DNA from 2 places in the Levilactobacillus sp. HBUAS70063 genome. Region 1 is predicted to be linked to the other one. Evidence: a T-box and tRNA genes for the amino acid it is inferred to sense, from the RefSeq annotation. Region 1 holds a T-box; the other holds one or more tRNA genes.
The links. A T-box is a leader RNA that pairs with one kind of tRNA and senses whether it is charged. The one in region 1 lies ahead of tyrS (tyrosine--tRNA ligase), so its partner is inferred to be a tRNA-Tyr.
Positions count from the first base shown of each region.

Region 2: it encodes a tRNA-Tyr, which carries the amino acid that the T-box ahead of tyrS (tyrosine--tRNA ligase) is inferred to sense. The anticodon was not compared.

Region 1 covers NZ_JBANSM010000009.1:71,465-78,132, reverse strand. The annotation lists gene tyrS (tyrosine--tRNA ligase) at 168-1,430, opposite strand; T-box leader at 1,487-1,686, opposite strand; gene V8I28_RS12210 (Nramp family divalent metal transporter) at 1,733-3,103, opposite strand; gene V8I28_RS12205 (hypothetical protein) at 3,323-3,538, shown strand; gene V8I28_RS12200 (MarR family winged helix-turn-helix transcriptional regulator) at 4,270-4,665, opposite strand; gene V8I28_RS12195 (helix-turn-helix domain-containing protein) at 4,844-6,331, opposite strand; gene V8I28_RS12190 (hypothetical protein) at 6,438-6,668, opposite strand, start outside.
Region 2 covers NZ_JBANSM010000004.1:2,077-8,744, forward strand. The annotation lists gene V8I28_RS06835 (peptide MFS transporter) at 1-1,059, shown strand, start outside; gene V8I28_RS06840 (metallophosphoesterase) at 1,482-2,297, shown strand; tRNA gene V8I28_RS06845 (tRNA-Tyr) at 2,382-2,464, shown strand; tRNA gene V8I28_RS06850 (tRNA-Gln) at 2,475-2,546, shown strand; gene proC (pyrroline-5-carboxylate reductase) at 2,859-3,659, shown strand; gene nagA (N-acetylglucosamine-6-phosphate deacetylase) at 3,849-4,991, shown strand; gene V8I28_RS06865 (GntR family transcriptional regulator) at 5,027-5,728, shown strand; gene V8I28_RS13140 (hypothetical protein) at 5,884-5,967, shown strand; gene V8I28_RS06870 (WecB/TagA/CpsF family glycosyltransferase) at 6,100-6,668, opposite strand, start outside.

The DNA.
Region 1 (6,668 bases):
AAAATAATCGAATATTTTTTTCAAAGGCATAACTTATGATTGAAAGCTTAAGAATAGTTAACTGACGGCCGTGTGTTTCTTAACTTTAACGGCATCCCCGTTCGGGTTTATTTTGGCGAAGAAAAAAGTGTAGCGTTCAAAAACACCGCTACACTCTCTAAATCCGATTATGACTTGGCGATCCGAACCAGGAAGTACCGCTTCTTTCCCCGCCGAACGATGACAAACTTGCCATCGAAGGCACTGCTTGGGTCAACTTCGGCCTGCGTGTCTGTGACCTTTTCGCCGTTAATCCGAATGGCCCCATTCGTTAAATCTTCACGAGCCTGACGCCGTGAGGATTCAATCTTGGTGTCATCGACCAGCCATTCGACCAAATTCTTCTTGTCGGCGCTAACCGTCACGGAAGGCATCTTCTTGAAGCCTTGTTCGATTTCACTCGCCGTCAAATCCGCAACATCTCCGGAGAACAAGGCCTTCGTGATGTGTTCGGCTTCAACCACGGCATCGTGACCGTGAACAAATTCCGTCACTTCTTCGGCCAACCGGCGCTGAGCTTCCCGCTTTTCTGGGTGGGTGGCCACGGCCGTTTCCAATTCCTTAATCTGGTCTTGGTCCAAGAACGTAAAGTACTTCAATAACTTGATGACATCCTTGTCATTGGTGTTAATCCAGAATTGATAGAACTCGTATGGTGAGGTCTTTTCCGGATCCAACCAAACGTTGCCGCCTTCGGACTTCCCGAACTTGGTACCGTCTTCCTTCAACAGTAATGGAATCGTTAAACCGTAAGCCTTGGCATCGGAACCCTTGAGCTTATGGATCAAGTCGATTCCGGCCGTGATGTTCCCCCACTGATCGGCACCCCCGATTTGGAGTTGAACATCTTCGGCTTGGAACAAGTGTAAGAAGTCAATGGACTGCAGAATCTGGTAGGTGAATTCCGTGTAAGAAATCCCGACCTCCAACCGTGAAGCCACGACTTCCTTATTCAACATGTTGTTGACGTTGAATAACTTCCCGTAGTCCCGCAGGAAGTCCAGAAGGGAAATCTTGGACAACCAGTCGTAGTTGTTGACGATCTTAAAGGTCCCGTCTTGACCAAAGAGGTGTTCCATCTGCTTCGTCAGGCATTCCTGGTTATGACGAACTTGGTCCATCGTTTGCAGCACCCGTTCGGACTTCTTACCGGAAGGGTCACCGATCGAACCGGTGGCACCCCCAATAATAATGTATGGCCGGTGACCAGCTAACTGGAAGCGTTTCAGGATCATAAAGGGAATCAAGTGTCCGATGTGCATGGAATCCCCGGTTGGATCGATTCCCACGTACAATCCAACGGCCTTATCCTTAACTAATTCGCCCAAACCGGCCTCGTCAGTCTGTTGGTTAATCGCGCCACGCCATTTTAACTCATCAATAATTGACATTTCCGTTCCTCCTATAATAAATCTCTCAATAAAAAAGCCCCCAATGGCACTAGGCCATCAGGGACGAATTGAAATCCGCGTTACCACCCAAGTTGTTGTCCATTTAGACAACCGCTCGTCATCTTTAACGGAATGACCCGCCGACTAGTCGGCCGCTCCTCAGCGTAATTCGTGGTCACGGTCGTTCTGACTCGCAGCACCGTCAGATCTCTTGACCGGAGCCGTCCCCACTACTGAACTGATTCATCGCTTATGATGTCGATGATACCGGGAGTCCGGGGAAAAGTCAATACACCAAGTGGTTAAAAGAGACTCCCGAGACTCTCGACCACGATTTGAATGTTCAAAACGGTTAGGACAATCGTGCACGTCCACGCCAGAACGGTAATCCAACGCTTATTGACGTACTCTGCCCCCATGATCTTCTTCGAGGACGTAAAGACCGTCAGCGGAATCATGGAAAATGGTAGCGCAATCGACAGGAAGACCTGCGAGTTCACCAACAGATTATCCAGAGCGGCTTCATTGCCACCATAGATCAACGTGCAGACGATGACCGGTACCACGGAAATCAACCGGGTCACCAGGCGCCGCACCCACAACGGGATTTTTAAATTAATGAAGCCTTCCATAATGACTTGGCCCGTCAACGTTCCGGTGATGGTCGAGTTCTGCCCCGAAGCCAACAACGCGACTGCAAACAGCGTGGACAGCAGTGGTGACGCCACCGCGCCGGCTAATTGGTTATCTTGCAAAGCGGCGTACAGGTTCCCGAACGTCCCCAGTTGGTCAGTGCCCTTACCAAAGAACATGGCCGCCCCCAAGAGTAGTAGCAAGCAGTTGATGATAAAAGCCCCGAATAACTGAATGTTGGAGTCCCACGTGGTGAACTTCACCGCCCGGCGCATTTCGGCCGGGTCGTCACGGTTGAACTTCCGCGTCTGCGAGATCGACGAGTGTAAGTAGAGGTTATGCGGCATCACGGTTGCCCCCACAATCCCCAAGGCCATCGTCAACTGGCCAGAATGCATAATCTCCGTCCGGGGAATGAAGTTAGCCATCGCCGCGCCCATGTTGGGTTGGGCAATAATCACTTCGTAAGCGAAGACCACCAGAATCACCGTAATCAGGCAGATCACGATGGCTTCAATCTTCCGGAAGCCCAATTTCGTTAACAATAATAGTAATAAGACGTCGAAAACGGTCAGTGACACTCCGAGAACCAACGGCACGCCGAACAGTAATTGCAGGGCAATGGCGCCCCCGATGACCTCGGCGATATCGGTCGCCATGATGGCTAACTCGGTAACGACCCATAGCACGGCGCCAATCCGCTTACTGGTATGGGCCCGCGTGGCTTGCGCCAAATCCATCTGTGTCACAATGCCCAGTTTAGCCGCCATGTATTGCAGCAACATCGCGATTAAACTCGACATTAAGATTACGGACATCAGCAGGTAGCCGTACTTGGCACCCCCACCAATCGACGTGACCCAGTTCCCCGGATCCATATACCCCACGGCAACCAAGGCTCCCGGTCCTGAAAAGGCCATTAAGTTTTTCAAAAAGCCCTTACCTTTAGGGATCGTGACGGTCCCGTTTACTTCTTCCAATGACGGTCCGTTTGCGTAACCGGCTAAACGCGCCGATTTCGTTGAAACGTTGTCTGTCATAATTTCCAACTCCCTTTTCTCTTAGTTCTCATCCAATTATACGGATAGACCGCATTTTGTAAAGAACTTTTTAACCGTACCTAACTTTAATTTTATATTACCCATTAAATAAATAACCCTAAAAATGCAAGTTTTCCTTGTGTTTTCACGATGCTTGCAGCATAATATTTTTTATATTTATTTTTACAGAAAGTGGTGACCACCTTGGCCCATACGAAAATGTTTCTCGAATTGCTTGCCCCCTTATTTATTGCGGTCCTCACGATTGCCGTCCTCGCCGCAGCCGTCACCTGGCAAGTCACGCCAGCCGCTATCGGTTTAGGGGCTTTGGGCGCCATCGGCTTGGCCACCACCGTTTTGGGTGGCCTGTCCGCTGACCTCTGGGCCCACCGGCACGCCCCACAACGCCTCAAATCACAAGCGAAGAACCGCTAAACACGAAGAAGCCTGACTCCCCAGCTATTGAGGAATCAGGCTTTTTTCATTAAGCACCTAAATATTGAAAGTAGAATAAACGCGCTGATTCGCGGAACGGCAGTGTTCTGTCCACTAAAATTAATGGAAGCAGGAGCCTGCGCCTGCCAGGGGTTCCGCCTGCTATGGGGCCACCTTCAACCTGGGAAGCGGGCTTCCGGTTCGCTTGGAAGCCTTGCCAAGCCCGCAAGTCTCCCAAGTCGCCCCACGCTGTAAGCTGAGAAAGAACCTCAGCTAACACCGTCACCACAGCTGGCTCCACCCCTGACGATCTCCGGCAGAATGGTGTTTATCAGTAACACCGACGTTTATCGACAAATTAGTTGCTACGTCGGGGTAAGCCGCTGGTTGCTGGCCAGCACTTTCGTAGCCGAGAGTGAGGCAAATATGGGTTCAGCCGTGGGAGTTCCCTTAGCGGTGGTTCCTGCCGCTTAGGGAACTGGCGTCTTTGAGACGTGGGCTGTCGGCTCAAAGCGAGGTGTCGAGACCGAATTGCGGCTCGGCCTGTCCGCCCACCGCGATCCAACCCAAATTTGGCGAACGGTAAGGCGACCAATCTCCACTACGAAACTGTAAACAACTAAACTTAACGTCATGAGTTGCGCGATGACCCTAGTTTTAGTCGATTTCTATCTTTCAGCCCTTCTCGGTCGTCTTTTTAACCCTGAATTGACCAGTGATCAAGACATAAACTAGTCCTTTCCCGCCGCGAGTGGCGTCTGGTTGCTGACGCCGCGGAGGCTTTTCAGCGTCCGTTCTAGCGTGACTGGGAGCTTCGCTTGGATCAGCTTCAATTCCTTTTGTCCCAGCACCGTTAGCGTCAGATACCGCCGGCGCCGGTCCTTGGTGGCGACGCGCTGGCTCAAGTAGCCGCGTTTACACAGATCCACCACCAGATTGGAGGTTCGGGTCGCCGAAAAGTCGAGTTTCCTCGCGGCCTGGGCCACCGTCAATTCTTCACTGGCCACGTAGGTTAGCAACTGACACTGCGGGAGGTTTAAACTGAGTTCCGCGAGCGGCTGGTTGTAGCACTGCGTGACCAAGCCATAAATCTTAGTCAATTGTTTCAATTGCTCATGCTCCACCATTCCTACCGACTCTCCTTTCCACGAATGTGTATCCGTTTTCATTATAGCATGAACTGTCTACCGTGAAACCATCCCGCCGCATAATTAGTCCGCCATATACCCTATTCTGACCCCTAAATGCGCTTATTTCTCACAAAAAGCGGCCGGAAAGCTATCCGACCGCTCCACTTCATTTATCTTATTCGTCACCCAACGGATGCTTCCGGTTATTGAAATCCAGAGCAAACAACGACAGCTCGTGATGCCGCAACACCCGAATTAATCGATCCAAGTTCTCCCCGTAAGCCAGCTCCTTGACCCAGTGAAAGGCTTCGATGTGGTGTCGATCGGCAAAACCCGCGGCCAGGGGGTCCACCCCGTAAATGATGAGGTAGTTGGCGCGATTCTGAGGTTCAATCACCGTTTGATCGGTCAATAGGCTCAGGTGCACGACCCCACTCAGCAGGCGATTGAAGATGTCCGTGGTCACGCCAATCATGTCGTAGGTCACCAGAATTTCAACTTTAGCCTCCGTCAGCGTCAATCCATTGGTGTATTTACTCAAATGCTTCTGTACCAACCGAATATCCGTAGCGGCCACCTGACCGGGATACAGCCGTCCCATGCTCTTCGCCAAGGCCGTTGCCGCCGCTATCGAGGACGCGGTGGGCTGGTAAAGCGCCGTAATTTCCGGTCGTAACAAGGGGTCCACTCGGAAGAGCAACATGAACTGACACAAGGCGAACAGCCAGTTGGCGAACCAATCTCGCCCCGTGGCATAGTCTTGGAGCTCACGAACCCCGGGCGCCAGTTCGTAGTTGCCCAAGCGTTGCTTCAGTCCCAGATATAGGCGCTGCATCGCCTGAGGTTGTAAGGCCCGGACGAAATACGGCGAGCTGGTAAGCAAGTAGTCCAACGTGGCCAACTCCGTCAGCGCCTGCTGCGGCGTATCACCGAGCCGATCCTGAAAGGCCCCGGCTAAGCCGCGCAGGTCCGTCAGATGGGCCAATGGGAACCGCAACTGCCCGTATCGGTAGCCCTGATCCAATCGTAGCAACGCCAAGGTCACCAGCAAATCCTTACGCTGGGTCAGGCTAGCCGACTCCTGATAGACCCGGGTGTTCGCGTAGACCCGCATGATTTTGTCATGCAACGCCCGCATCGTCGCGGATAATGGCGGTAAGTCCGCCACGGCAGTCAAGGTCGTGCTAAACAACATGAAATAGAGGAGTTGAATCAACACCTCATTGCCCTCGAGCCGCAGGGGATTTGCGGTCAACTGTAAATTATACTGGGCTAGCTGTTGTTTCATGGCCTTCATGCGCCGGTTAAAAGTCGAGGTACTAATCCCCAGGTCAGCGCAAAAGTCACTGCTGGATTGCGACTTGCGTTGATCCAGCGTCACTACCATGGCCCGGTACGGAATGCTCTGGCGATACAACCAGTGGCGGTAGTCATCCATGGTCACTCGCGTCGCCAGGTCGTCCTTGGTCAGAATGGTTTGCGGGTCCAGTGCCAACAGATCCGTCCGTAAATTCAACAGCACGTGATACGCCCGCGAATAACTGACTTCCGTCATCTCGGCAAACGCCGTCAGACTAAAATGGCGGCGCTCGTCATTAATAAAGGTCAACAATCGAATCTTCAATATATCGCGGTCCGTTAACATCGCAAAGTCAATCTTCAATTCTCTCACTTCTCATTCGCCTGGCATAAACGAAAGCCCCCTCATGCTGGTTCATCAGGGGAGGCCTTCCACCATTATTTTCACCGGGGATCGCGCGCCCGGTTCGCTAGTCAATGCTCGAGATGGTGACGTTCTTCGCATCGAATTCCGTCAGGGTTTCCTTCAGAATAATCCGGGGATCGTCGTAGCGAATCCCGGGTAGCGCACTGCTGACGTAGTTACCGGTCAATTTGCCCGCTGCGACTTCCGGTTGAATCAGCACGTTCTGCCCATCGCTTGTGGTCAGGGTCACACTTTTCCCCGCCGTTAACCGGTCCACTAATGGTAAAATTGGCAT
Region 2 (6,668 bases), on a different contig from region 1:
CTGTATGATGCGGGGGATACCCGGCGTGATTCTGGGTTTACCATCTTCGTCTTCGGGATTAACTTAGGTTCCCTGGTGGCGCCACTGCTCGTTGGGTGGTTAGGTCTGAACTACAACTTCCACTTAGGGTTCTCCTTGGCCGCTATCGGGATGTTCTTGGGCTTAGTCCAATACTGGTACGGTGGGAAGAAGTACTTGAGTAAAGACAGTCTTTACCCAACCGACCCACTGGAACCCGGTGACATGAAGAAGTTGGGCGTTCGTTCAACTGTCGGTTTAGTCGCCTTTGCTTTAATTATTCTTTTAATGTTCCTCTTAGGTTCCCTGAACCTGAACAACTTTGTTCTGTTATTATCGATTATCGCCATTGCAACGCCAGTCGTTTACTTCGTGATCTTCCTGACCAGCAAGAAGGTTACCACGACCGAACGGAAACACGTTTGGGCTTACTTAGGCTTATTCATTGCCGCTGCTATCTTCTGGGCAATCGAAGAACAAGGGTCCTCTGTCTTGGCCTTATTCGCTGCCAACCAGACGAACAACAACTTCTTAGGGCTGCACATCTTGCCTTCTTGGTACCAGATGTTAAACCCACTGTTCATCCTGATCTACACGCCATTCTTCGCGGCGCTGTGGAACCGTTTAGGGAAGAACCAACCAAGTTCTCCTGCTAAATTCGCTACTGGGATGCTGTTCGCCGGGGCTTCATACCTGATTATTGTGGTTCCAGTCGTAATGTTTGGCTCTAGCGCCAAGGTTAGCCCTCTGTGGTTAGTCGGAAGTTGGGCAATCGTTGAAATCGCCGAACTGTTGATTTCGCCAATTGGGCTGTCCGTTACCACCAAGCTGGCGCCTAAGGCCTTTCAGTCTCAAATGATGAGTATGTGGTTCTTGGCCGATGCCGCTGGGCAAGCCGTCAACGCTCAGATTGTTAAGCTGTACACGCCAGAAAACGAAGTCGGTTACTTCCTGGGGGTTGCCATCGTGGCGATCGTTGCCGGATTAATCATGTTCGTTCTGGTTAAACCAATTAAGAATTTAATGGCCGGCATTAAATAGTCAATATTTACCGGCAAAAGTGCTACTCTTAGTGGAGTGGCACTTTTTTATTTGGGCAACTAAAGGCTGAAAATAGAATTAACACATCGCTTCCCGTAGCGATGGTGTTCTGTCCACTAAAATTAGTGACACCAGCGGCCTGCGCCTGCCAGGGGGTCCGCCTGCTATGGGGGCCACCGCCAGCCTGAAGGGCGGGCTTCCGGTTCGCTTCGAAGCCGCGCTAAGCCCGCAAGTCTTCGAAGTCGCCCCACGCTGTAAGCTGAGAAAGGCCCTCAGCTAACACCGTCGACACAGCTGGCTCCACCCACCACAATCCGACCCCTATTTGGCGAACGGTAAGGCGGCCAGTTCCTACTACGAAGCGGTAAACAACTAGCTTTTACTTAGACAACGATTCGGCGTCTCAGAAAGGAGGAATCATGATGGTTAAAGTCGCCTTAAGTAGCGATCTTCATCTCGATGTGAATCGGCAAAACGTCGACCAACTCTTACCGCAACAGGCCGGCTACCTCATGCAACAGAACGTGGGGGTGTATCTCATCGCCGGAGACATCACCAACCACTTCGATCAGTCGCTCGATTACGTGGAGCGATTGCAGCGGCTGATTGCGCCCGCTCAGGTCCGGTTTATCGCCGGCAATCATGACATGTTACATGATGTGACGTATGCGGCCCTTGAGAGCCCGTTAGCGCCGACTTACCTCCATCTGGGACAATTAGACGTGGCCGGCACTAACTGGCGGATAATCGGCAATAATGGCTGGTACGACTACCAGTTTGCTGACAACCTAGTCGGGCGGGACTTTTTAACCTGGAAACGGGCCTTCTGGGTGGACGGGACGATCGAACAGCCCCAGTCCGATCCAGAGCGGATGGATCACGTCTTGGCGACCGCCACAGCACAGTTGGACCGGGCGCGCGCAGACCATAAGCAGGTCCTGTTTATGACCCATTTCGTGCCGCACCGCGAATATATCCGCTATACCGATGACGATCGCTTTTGGAATATGGCCAACGCCATGCTGGGCAGTCCGCGGCTAGGAATATTGCTGGACGACTACCGGGTGCCACTGGTCTTATTCGGCCACGTTCACCGGCACTTCGCACCGCGGCGGTTCGGGGCGACCACCTACTACGATCAGGCGCTGGGGTACCATAACAAGCGGATTAATGAGTGGTCGCAGGACGATTATTTCACGGAATGGCGGCAGCGACTACGCTTACTGGATTTAAAATAGAAAATATTTTGCAGAAAAAGCTTGACGATTTATGCAGAATTCTGTATGATAATAAATGTTGATTCGTTACGGCGATTCACTTTTGGTGGGGTAGCGAAGTCTGGCTAAACGCGGCGGACTGTAAATCCGCTCCTTCGGGTTCGGTGGTTCGAATCCACTCCCCACCATTTTTATTATTGGGCTATAGCCAAGTGGTAAGGCAACGGGTTTTGATCCCGTGATGCGCTGGTTCGAACCCAGCTAGCCCAACTTAAACCAGTCACTGTGTGTGGCTGGTTTTTTTGTGCCCATTTTTACGTTGAAACGGGGTAGGAGCCAGCGTGGTCAACCGCCCGTAGTTCCGGACGTAGTTGTGCGTTGGCGATTGACAATTCCGTCGTTTTTCGCTAAAGTTGACTTAATCATTGCACTAGACCAATTATGACCCCGGTCGGTGCTGAGTGACTGTCCATTCACCACTTAAAGCCCGTGAGCGTCACGCTCAGGCGTTGTGTGGTGGCAACTTAACGGACACTTAGACCAGCAGGCGAGTTGGGCTGGGATTACGAGGAGGAAACTGAGATGAGAATTGGATTTATTGGCGTTGGCGGCATGGCGCAGGCCATTATTGGTGGCTTGTTGCAGGCCAAGACCTTCGCCCCCGCAGAAATCACGGTACATAGTCATCACGAGGAAAGTTATCTGCCTTACGCCCAGGCCCATGACCTGATTGCCGCCAAGAGTAATACGGCGGTCGTGGTCGGAAGTGACCTAGTTGTGCTTGCGGTGACGCCTAACGTGGCCCCAGCGGTTTTGGCGGAGGTTAAGGATCAACTGACCCCGGAGAAGACCCTAATTTCCATCGTGGCTGGGCTGTCCTTGGCCGAGATGGCGCGCCTCACGTCCGCAGCGTTACCGACGTTGCGGACGCTACCTAACGTCAACGTCGAAGTGGGCGCGGGGATGACGGCCGTGGCGGCCAACGACGCGTTAACCGGCGACCGGTTGACCGCGGCACTACGGGTCTTCAACACGATCGGTTCGACCACGACGTTAGGTGAGGACCAGTTCGGCGTCTTCAGCGCGTTGGCGGGAAGTTCGCCGGCCTACATCGATTTCTTCATTGACAGTCTGAGTCGCGCCGGCGTCAAACATGGGCTGACGAAGCAGCAGGCCACGGCCATTGCCGCGCAGGCGACCCTGGGTTCGGCCAAGATGGTGCTCCAAAGCCACAAGATTCCGTTTGAACTGATTGACCAGGTTTCCTCGCCGGGTGGTAGCACGGTTGCTGGCTTACTGGCGATGGAAGAGGCCGGTTTGATGACGGCGGTCGTCAAGGGCATCGACGCTACTATCAAGCGCGATGCCGGCGAAACGGACTAGGTCTCACCGATTAAATTAAAGACGCGTGTCAGTTGCAATTTTGGTCTATACCGATTACAATAAGACTATACCGCTGGTTGGGGCCGACTGAGGCCTTGATTGGCTGAGCGTTTGACGTCTCGTGCGCAGGATAACCACGAGGCGTTGAGCGATAAAATCGTTATTGTCTTGTCATTGAGGAGGAGACTCATGAGTATTGTCTTAAAGCACGCCAAGATTTATACCGGGGATGACGTCATTCCCGATGGTTACATTCGCTTCGACCAACAGATTGAAGCGGTCGGTCCCGTTGCCGATTTCCGGCCGTTACCCGCCGATGAGATTCACGTGGTCACGGGACGGACGATTGTCCCGGGATTTATCGATGTGCATAGCCACGGGGGTTATGGATATGATAGTATGGATGGGGACCCCGATCAGATCGATAAAATGGTTAATCTGATGGTTCACGAGGGGATTACCTCGATCTTTCCAACCACGATGACCCAGTCGAATGAGGCCATCGACCACGCCATGCAAGGCGTCGCCGAGGCGGCTAAACGTAATCCGGTGATTCAGGGGGTGCATCTGGAAGGGCCATTCATTGCGGCCATCTTTAAGGGCGCTCAACCAGAGAAATACATCAAGGATCCCGATGTTTCGTTGCTCGACCGGTGGAACAAACTTTCTGGCGGGCGGGTCAAGCTAATCACGTATGCGCCGGAGGACCCGGGTTCGCAGGCGTTTGAGGCGTATTGCTTAGCCAATAACATCGTGCCTTCCGTGGGGCATTCCAACGCCACGCGGGAACAGTTGCTGGAGAGTCGGGCCACCCATGTGACGCATTTATACAATGCGCAACGGGGCTTGCGGCACCGCGAACCGGGCGTTACCGGTCACGCCATGCTGGAAGATAACCTGTATTGCGAACTGATCTGTGACGGGTTCCACATTGTGCCCGACATGATCAAGCTGGCATACGAACAGAAGGGGCCACACCGCCTAGAGCTGGTGACGGATTCCATGCGTGCCAAGGGGATGCCCGAGGGTGTCAGCGAACTTGGTGGGCAAAAGGTGATTGTGAAGGACCGGCAAGCACGGTTGGAGAGTGGTAATTTAGCCGGCTCCGTTTTGCGGTTTGACGAGGCCTTTAGAAATATCATGGCCTTCACCGGCTGTGACCTGAATGATGCCGTACAGATGAGTTCGGTCAATCAGGCGGAAGAATTTAAGTTAACGCAAAAGGGCAAGCTGGTTCCCGGCCGCGATGCGGACCTGAACCTGCTCACCCGTGACTTGCAATTGGAAACGACCTACAGCTTAGGCCGCAAGTTCAGTCAAGAGTCAAAGTAAAAATTTAGTTGATTTGCAGAAGGGACGTAGGTGCTGTGAGTTCACCGATTTATATTCAAATTCATAATGACATTAAACGGGCTATTGAGGCTGGTAAATGGGCGGTTGGCGATCGGATTCCGTCCGAACGAGAACTGTCTCGAGATTTTGATGTGAGTCGGATGACGCTCCGTCAGGCGATTCAGACCCTCGTGGATGAAGGGATTCTGGAACGGCAGGTCGGGTCAGGTACCTACGTTGCCAATCAAAAGGTCCAAGAGAAGATGTCCGGGGTCACGAGTTTTACCGACCTCATGTTGGCTCAGGGCAAGCAACCGGCCAGCAAGACCATCTCGTACCACGTGATGAGCCCGTCGCTGAGTGAGGCGGAGAAGCTTAAACTCCATGAAGACGAGCAGGTTCTGCGGATGGAACGGATTCGTTTCGGCGATGACGTTCCCATCTGTTTTGAGGTGGCCACGGTACCGGAACACTTAGTCGATGGCCTCAGCAAGCAGGAGGTCACGAGCTCACTGTATCGGGCATTGGAAGATAAGAAGAACTTGAATCCCGGGAAGGCCCAGCAGACGGTTTCGGCCATGTCGGCTTCCGAACGGATTTCAGAGTTCTTAAAGATTAAACGGGGCGACGCCATCTTGCGGCTCCGGCAGGTGACCTACCTGCAAGACGGAACACCGTTTGAATACGTGCGGACGCAATATGTTGGCGAACGCTTTGAATTCTATCTTGAAAAGTAAATGAAGGGGAGCTGGACGGTGGTTCGGCTCCTTTTTGGCAAAAGAAAGGCGGAATGACGCATGAAAAAAGAAGAACGGTTCGAGGTAACCCCCACCAAGGCCAATAACGGGGTGTCGTTTGACGTGGTCACGGATACCCAAACGGGCGTGAGTACGTGCTGGCCTCCAACTACATTGGCAGCAGCATGACAGTGTTGGTCGATAAGGATGGCAAGCCGTTGCTGAAGTCACGGCTATAAAAAAGGCGCCGTCCACGGGGAACGGTGCCTGGGTGAAACCAACTTATAGTGGCCGGGTAGCAACCGGGTCCGATCATCCCATGCCAACCCAAATTTGGCGAACGTTAAGGTGGTCTAACAGACTGTGGTCCGTTATCGTCGTTTGGCCTGTTGCCGCACCAGATGGAGATAGTGGGGGATGACGGCGATGCGTTTTAACCGCTTGGGTTCCTTGACCGTGCGGTAGAACCACTCGAGATGGTGGTCCTGCCACCACTTGGGGGCTCGAATGACCGCACCAGCGAGGACGTCGAAGCTACCACCCACGCCCATCCACAGTCCCTGGGTGGTGTGACGGTGTTGGGCGATAAAGGCTTCCTGTTTGGGGAACCCGAGGGCCGCGAAGACCATGTCGGGTTGCGTACGGGCGATGTCAGCGACCACGGCCGCGTCGTCTTTAAAATACCCATCGTGCATGCCGGCAATGACCAGTCCCGGATAGTCCTCGGGGAGTTTTTCCTTGAGCGTGGCGATGACGGCCGGTTTGGCTCCCACGAAGTAGGCGGAGCGGTGGTGGTCACTGGCCCACTGGAGTAAGGCCGTTAGCGTGTCGAACCCCGTAATCCGTTCGGGTAGGGGCTGGTTGAGAATCTTAGCGCCATCAAGAATACCGATACCGTCCGGCGTGATGAAGTCGGCGGATTGAAGGAGCTGGTGGTAAT